One region of the Priestia sp. YIM B13489 genome, then DNA from elsewhere that is predicted to be linked to it. Evidence: riboswitches for the same ligand, from Rfam matches in the RefSeq annotation. Region 1 holds a riboswitch; the other holds the start of a gene.
What was found. Region 1 has a riboswitch for cobalamin ahead of ACFX4W_RS18455 (ABC transporter substrate-binding protein). Riboswitches for the same ligand answer to the same signal wherever they lie in the genome.
Positions count from the first base shown of each region.

Region 1 (4,158 bases):
TTTATAAGAAAAAGGATGTCTATCGGCATCCTTTTTCTTTATGTAAATAGCCAAACAGTGTAGGGGGAGTTATGAAAGTGATTGTTACGACTGCTGGTCGAACAAATGAACAGATGATTGTAAAAGCCAAACAAGTAGCCGCTGATTTAAGTATACCTTTTGTAGTAAGAGAGAAGAAATCCGTTGCAGATCTTCAGAATCTTCAAGCTGCAGACGTGCTGGTTGTCGGTAAGAATAGAGTAGAATTGCATGTCCAAAATGAAGAGGAACCTATTTTTTTTCATCCAAATTCCGCTATGTTTAGAGTGAAGAGATGGCTGCGAGGAGAACCTGATCCGTTTATTGAAGCTGCTAGTTTGGAAAAAGGAATGAGCGTGCTTGACTGTACACTTGGTCTTGCATCGGATAGTATGATGGCGAGCGCAGCGGTAGGGAAAAGCGGGAAAGTTGTCGGACTAGAAGGCAACCGCTATGTAGCTTATTTAGTCAAACAAGGACTTTTAAATTGGGAAAGTGACGTACAAGAGTTGAACGATGCAATGAAGCGTATAAACGTGGTTCATCAAAATTTCGAATCGTTTTTGGCGTGTTGTGAAGATAATTCTTTTGATGTTGTCTACTTTGATCCTATGTTTCAAGAGCAAATTGATGAATCGAATGGAATTAACGGTATTAAAGCAATAGCACTGTATACTACGCTAACGCCAATGGCTATACAAGAAGCAAAAAGAGTAGCCAAACAAAAGATCGTGCTAAAAGATCATTGGAAAAGCAGTCGTTTTGAAGAACATGGATTTATCGTACAAAAACGAAAAACATCAAAATTTCATTACGGGACAATTGATATACAATAATAAACAAAAAAGTAAAACGAATCCTGATCATTGAAAAGACTTCCAAAACCTTTTAGGAATTAAAAAGTTTTGGAAGTTTTTTTTATGAATTTCATCTAAAGTTCATAAAAGTATGATATATTTTTGAACATAAAAATACTTTTGTGTTTAAGCATCCAGCAAAAAAGGAATATCTTGTATAGGTTTCCGCTCGGTGTGACAACCTCAAACAGAAGAAGGAAGGTGCTAACTAAAAAGTCTTCGAATGCCCGTAGGCAGCATAAATGAATAAGCAAATATAGGTAAAAAATTAATAAGTATGTTACAATACCTAGTGAGTTATAACAATGAATTTTACGATATGAAAAGACCATATGGGAAAAGATGAGAAAGGAAAGATACGAATGCCTAGATGGATAAAAAGAATGCTAGTTGTATTTATTACAGTATTTACATTTGGGCTTGTCACTCCACCAGAATATTTATACGTTGATGATGCAAAAGCGGACAAGCAACATAAAGCAGGGTATGTAAGAGAAACAACTCCTGTCACAGCTGTTATAGAAGATATTCATTTGCCATATGAAGAACCAAAATATGAAGACGTTTCATCATTTGTTACGTATGCAATGGAATCAGCTGAAAAACAGTCAGTGGAAAAATTCGGAACAAAAATTGGACCTGTCATTGAAGATGAATTTCGTCAAGCAGTGTTACCTAAAATTGAAGAAGTGCTGACCGACATTGGCACTGAACGTGAACAGTCAATTCAGAATCTCGAGATAAGCGAGCATCCTGCTGCTGGCTACGGTGAAAAGATTTTCCATGTATATGACCGGGAAACCGGTCAGGACTTAATACGATTTCATGTACGGCGTGAAAATCCTCCAAAAGATGGATACTGGTTTAATTTTCACTATCATGCGGCTGCAGATAATTTTCAGAAGCATTATGATTTAGGGAAAATTTATTGGAACCGAAACATGCCGCCTAAATGGTTTAGCTGATAATAGACACAACATTCTGCGATTTCGAAATGTTAGCTTTTTTAAGCTAGCATTTTTTTACGTCTAAAACCGTTAGGGTCTAAATAAGCTGAAACATTAGCACAACGATAAAAAAATCGTTTATAATGAAGTCAGACTTCTTACCATAGAATAGTGAGAAGGAACGAATAGATGCTGGAGGTAACACAATGAAACAATTTACGGAAGAAAAACAATTTCGCGAACAAATTAAGAACGAAACACTAAGCGTTGGGATTTTTACGACAACGTGGTGTCCTGATTGCAAACGTTTGGATATGTTCATTGATGAAATCGTTGATGAAAACACAGATAAAGCATGGTTTAAAATTGACAAGGATGAGTTTGAAGAACTTTCTGCTGAAAACAATGTAATGGGTATTCCTTCTCTTCTTGTATATAAAAACGGTGAAAAAATTGCACACTTGCACAGTGCAAATGCTAAAACGCCTGAAGCGGTCCGTGAATTTTTAGCAACTCTTTAATCCCTTAAGCTGCGAGAGCATTCTCGCAGCTTTTTTTGTGAGAATGGCTATTTCCATTTTTCCATGAGTGGGGTATACTAGGACAAGTGAATAATCGTAAAGCAATAAGGTCTCAATTTAAAGATTGAGTGAAAAGGGAAGTCTGGTGAAAAACCAGCGCGGTCCCGCCACTGTAAGCGCTTTGTGCGTAAGTCAGGAGACCTGCCTTATTGTTAGCTGTGAAACCTTCGAGGAAGGGTGAAGCAGGGTAATGAACATACATATCAAGTATAGTGAACGGATTCTTTTCCTGCTTATCTTGACGTTACCTGCTTTGCTTTCAATTGAAAGTAAAGCTTTTTTATTTTGAAGCTGCCGGCGAGCAGTATACATAGTCAAAGCGGAAAAACGGGATAGCGCTGCTTTTTGCATGATCATTTGCTTTTTCTTTAACGTGGAGGTTTCGTATTCACAATGAACAATATATAGGGGGAGTATTTAGATGAAAAAATGGCTTTCGTATTCCATTATTGCACTGTTAGTCATCGTACTTGCTGCATGCGGTGCAGGCAGCCAAAGCAACAGTGATAAAAAAACGAAGCAAGATACGGCACAAACGTCACAAGCTGCATTTCCAGTGAAGGTAAAAGACGCGCGTGATAAAGAAATTACGTTGAAAAAACAGCCTAAGAAAATTGTTTCCTTAATGCCAAGTAATACGGAGATTGTATATGCCCTTGGCCTTGAAAAAGAATTAGTCGGTGTTACAAGCAACGATGATTATCCTAAAAGCGTAAAGAAAAAAGCGCAGGTAGGAGATATGAACGTTAATGCGGAAAAAGTTATTGCTTTAAATCCTGATTTAGTGCTGGCACACGCTTCAAGTATGGGCGTTTCGGATGAAGTATTTAAACAAATTGAAAGTGCGGGTATTCCGGTATTTGTTGTAAAAGATTCAACAACGTTTGATACGGTTTATGATTCTATTACGCAAATCGGTAAATTAACAGGTAAAACAAAAGAAGCTAATCAAACAATTAAAGACATGAAAGAAAAAGTAGCTTCAATTGAGAAAAAAGCAAAAACGATTTCAAAAGAAGATCGTAAAAAAGTATGGATAGAGGTATCAGGAGCTCCTGAGATTTATACAACAGGAAAAGGTACGTTCATGAACGAAATGCTTACTATGATCGGTGCTGATAACGTAGCAGCTAGTGAAAAAGGTTGGGTTAAGTTTTCTGAAGAGCAAGTTGTTAAGTTAAACCCTGACGTTATTATCGCAACGTATGATGCAGACAAAAATGAGATTATGAAGCGTCCCGCTTGGAGCAGCATGACTGCTGTAAAAGAGGGTAACATCGAGAAGGTTGATCAAAACAAAATCAATCGCTTAGGACCTCGTATTGTAGATGGCTTAGAGGACTTAGCAAAAGCAGTATACCCTGAGGTGTACAATAAATAAGAAGAGGGACCATATTCCAGTTCGAATTGAAAAGGGGATTGGTCCCTTTTCACATCTTAAAATTGAAGAAAGGCCTGAGCTTTTAATCATGAAAACCGAGACTTCTTATAAAACATACAGCTCAGGGGTTTTAGGAACAGGCATTACGGAAACGGACACCTTTTACAATCGATTTGTTCACAAAGACTATTATTCAGATACTCCTTCTTTGGAGTATGAGCAATATTTGATGAAAGAAAATGTGCGCCATGAGCAAATCGTAGGGTTGATGACAGCCGTGTGGTTAAAAGAAAGAGCGGTTTACTGTTATGAAGGCTACGGAGTAAGAGTAGCTTCCGTGATAACGGCTGGAGTAGGAAACGCAGTAGATATTA
Region 1 covers NZ_JBHZOQ010000053.1:2,478,338-2,482,495, forward strand. Annotated here, with positions in the region: gene ACFX4W_RS18440 (class I SAM-dependent methyltransferase) at 78-854, shown strand; gene ACFX4W_RS18445 (YpjP family protein) at 1,238-1,840, shown strand; gene ACFX4W_RS18450 (thioredoxin family protein) at 2,029-2,343, shown strand; cobalamin riboswitch at 2,434-2,566, shown strand; gene ACFX4W_RS18455 (ABC transporter substrate-binding protein) at 2,825-3,784, shown strand; gene ACFX4W_RS18460 (adenosylcobinamide amidohydrolase) at 3,873-4,158, shown strand, end outside.

Region 2 (4,158 bases), 500 kb from region 1:
TTTTCAATCGGTGCTTCTGGGAAAGCAGCTCGGCCGAAGCCTAATTGATTACAGCGTTTATTAGCCATGTATTCAATATACTGCTGCAGTTCTTTCATCGTGATGCCGTCGAATTTTTCTCCGATAACAGATTCCGCCCATTCAATTTCAAGACGAGCTGCCTCTTGGAACGTTTCAACTACAAACGTTTCTAGCTCTTCCGTACGATAAGCTGGATTTTCATTTAGTACTTCCTTGAAAATCTTTTCAAATAACCCAACGTGAAGCTGTTCATCACGATTGATATAGTTAATCATCGTAGATGTCGCCACCATCTTTTGATTTCTCGCAAGATTATAGAAGAAAGCAAATCCGCTATAGAAGAAAAGGCCTTCTAAAATAACATCATATACCATAGACTTCAAAAAGTTTTCAACCGTTGCTTCTTCGCTAAATGCTTTATATCCGTTTGTAATAAAGTCATTTCGAGCGCGAAGCTTTTCGTCTGTGCGCCAGTATTCAAATACTTCATCTTGTTTTCCTTTTGGTACAAGACTTGATAAAACATATGAATACGAATGATTATGAACCACTTCTTGCTGCGCTAAAATAATCATTAGAGCATTAATCGAAGAATCGGTTACATAGTCAGCTACTTTGCTAGCATAATCTGATTGAATACTGTCCAGTAGCGCCAGCAAGCCAATAATTTTCAAAAAGCTCTCTTGTTCGTCAGCCGTTAACTGAGGGAACTGCTTAATATCTTGACCCATATTAATTTCAAACGGCGTCCAAAAGTTAGCTAGCATACGTTTGTATTTAGGGAACGCCCATGAAAATCGGACGTCATCCCAGTTTAGAATATTTGAGCTCTTGCCGTTAATGATTCCTGTCGAACGGTTCGGAGCTGTTTCGTTCATTAATTCTCGTTTTAACATGCTTGTCATCAATTATTCACTCCTTTTAACTATGACAGCTTTCACATTCTTCAATGACTTCACTTGATGTTGAACGTACGTAGTAGGTCGTTTTTAACTTTTCTTTCCATGCCGTCATATGAAGATCCAGCAGCTCTTTTGCTCGGATATCATTTTGCACATATAAGTTGAATGAAATGGATTGATCAATATGGCGCTGGCGCTTGGAGTTTTGCTTAATGCTCCAGTGCTGATCAATTAAATAAACGGACTTATAATACCAGTTTGTTGCTGGTGATAAATCTGGTGCCGTCACCGGGATTTTATAGTTTTTCTTTTCCTCTGAATAAAACTTACGGAAAATCGGATCAATACTTGCAGTAGAACCCGCGATAATAGATGTTGATGAATTAGGTGCTACAGCCATTAAGTAGCCATTTCTTATCCCATTGCTTTGAACTTCGTTACGCAGTTCACTCCACGCTTCGCTTGTGTATTTACGTGTTTCAAAATAAGCGCCTGACTCAAAATCTGAGCCTTTAAATAATGGATATGCACCTTTTTCTTTAGCTAAGTTCATGCTTGCCTGTACGGTTAAGTAAGCAATTTGCTCGTACAATTCATCGCAATATGCTACCGCTTCATCTGTTTCCCATGCTATTTTCTTTAAGGCAAGCAGATGGTTCCAACCAAATGTGCCAAGTCCTACTGCGCGGTACTTTTGGTTTGTTAGTTTTGCTTGAAGTACTGGCAAATCATTTAACTCAATAACGTTATCAAGCATGCGTACTTGAATTGGAATTAAACGTTCAAGCACACCTTCAGTTACGGCTCTCGCTAAGTTGATAGAAGAAAGATTACATACAACAAAATCGCCCGGATTCTTTGTAATAATAATTTTTCCGTCTTCTGTAATTTCCTCTGTTACGACCGTTGTGCTTTGGTTTTGCGTAATTTCTGTACATAAGTTGCTGCAGTAGATCATGCCCTCGTGGCGGTTTTGATTAGCTCGGTTAACCGTATCACGATAAAACATATAAGGCGTTCCGGTTTCAAGCTGGGAAAGCATAATACGCTTGAAGATTTCAATAGCAGGTACTGTTTCTCTTGAAAGCTGTTCATTATTTACACACTCAGCGTAACGAGTGCGGAACGAACCGCTGCCTTCTTCTTCATCATAAAAATCTTCTAACGAGTAGCCCATCAGCGTACGAACTTCGTGAGGATCGAATAAGTGCCAGTCTTCACGTGCCTCTACTTTTTCCATAAACAAATCTGGCAAACATACGCCAGTGAATAAATCATGCGTGCGCTGACGTTCGTCACCATTGTTCAAACGCGCGTCTAAGAATGAAAAGATGTCTTTGTGCCATACGTCTAAATATACGGCAATAGCTCCTTGTCGTTGACCTAGCTGATCGACACTTACAGCCGTATTATTTAGCTGTTTCATCCATGGAATTGTTCCTGATGATACGCCTTTAAAACCTTTTATATCACTTCCTCGGCTTCTAATATGACCGAGGTAGACACCAATTCCGCCTCCATTTTTACTAAGCGTGGCCAAATCTGTATTGCTATCATAAATACCGCGTAAGCTGTCATCAATCGTATCAATAAAGCAGCTAGATAGCTGTCCGTAGCTCTTTCCTGCGTTTGAAAGTGTTGGTGTGGCAACCGTCATATATAGACTAGAAAGCGCCCAATACGCTTCTTTTACTAATGCTGTTCGATTTTCTTTCTTTTCTTGAGACATCAGCGTCATAGCAATGATAAGAAAACGTTCTTGCGGTAATTCGTATACGCGCTTATCATGTGATGTCGCTAAATAGCGATCTGCTAATGTCAACAATCCAATGTATGTAAATAAACGATCGCGTTCAGGAATAATGACTGAAGCAATTTCATTAATTTCTTCTTCTGTATATGTTTTTAATAGCTGCTTATTATAAATGCCGATTTTTGTTAGTTCTTGAATAAGCTGATAAAACGAACCGTACTTCTCTTTTTTATCGTAACCTCGGTTGTCCGCTGCTTTTCGATATAGTTCGTTTAAGTAGACGTCTGCCGCTACGTACGTCCAATCGGGTTCTTCCATTGAAATACGCTCTAAGGCTGCCAAAATTAGGACGTTTGCAACCTTTTCGTCCGTCATATTTTCCTTTACTGTAACAGTTTGAATAACCTTTTCCTCATACAAAGAAAAATCAAGCTGCGTAAATTCTTTTTTTAAACGTTCAATATATGCAGTTAATTCATGTAGAATTGTAGGCTTTAATGTATTCACCATAAATATGGCTCCTCTCTTCACTTCAAAATAAAAAATCGCTCACCGTACCTCGGTGAGCGAATAGAACGAAGATAGAAGAAGACACTAAGTCTTTTCTCAATCCTCGCTCTACCCTCTCACCTCCCGAAGAAGATAAAACGACATAAAAAAGGCAGGTCTCCTGACTTATGCTTCTTTTTACTTTAAGGCCTTCCCATGATGTTTACTCACAGTGGATTTCCTTATTTCATCAGCATTCACAGTTGCGGGGACAGCTTTGGATTTTCACCAAATTCCCTTTTAAGTCTTTTTATCAGACACCTTTTTCACTGGAAAACACAAAATATAGTATTTTATTATGGATTTCAAAACAACATATTGTGTTATGTTATAAACACATTATATAGGACAACTTAGAAAACTATCAACCTATTTTCAAAAATAATTTTGTTTTTTACGATAAAACTCTTCGACTTTTTTCATCAAACTATTCCATCATAACATGTTTTGACACGCTTGATGGAACAATGTGCTCTTTTTAAAAAATTTGTCCTATTTTTCTACTAAACATTGACAACCTCAATAAAAAAACCGTTTTTCATCAAAAAACGGTTGTTAATTATTTGTATTCTTTTTCAAATGCTGTGATTGTTTTGATAAACTTTTTATCAATATCGTATCCTATCCCCGGTTTTCCCTTCACCTTTATTACTCCGGCTTCTACCTCTACTTCGGGCTTAATAATATCTTTTTCCCAATAGCGAGACGACGCAGAAATATCACCTGGTATCGTGAAAGAAGGCAGTGTGGCAAGGGCAATGTTATGAGCTCGTGAAATCCCTGCTTCTAACATTCCTCCAACCCAAAGTTTTACACCATGCTGGGCGCATAAATTATGAATTTGCTTTGCTACGGACATTCCGCCAACTCGCCCGATTTTCACATTGATAATCTTACAGCTTTCTTGTTCGATTGCATGACGTGCATCTTCAT
Region 2 covers NZ_JBHZOQ010000053.1:1,982,916-1,987,073, reverse strand. Annotated here, with positions in the region: gene ACFX4W_RS15915 (ribonucleotide-diphosphate reductase subunit beta) at 1-926, opposite strand, end outside; gene ACFX4W_RS15910 (ribonucleoside-diphosphate reductase subunit alpha) at 943-3,186, opposite strand; cobalamin riboswitch at 3,320-3,505, opposite strand; gene menC (o-succinylbenzoate synthase) at 3,785-4,158, opposite strand, start outside.
Region 2: another riboswitch for cobalamin. It lies ahead of ACFX4W_RS15910 (ribonucleoside-diphosphate reductase subunit alpha); the one in region 1 lies ahead of ACFX4W_RS18455 (ABC transporter substrate-binding protein).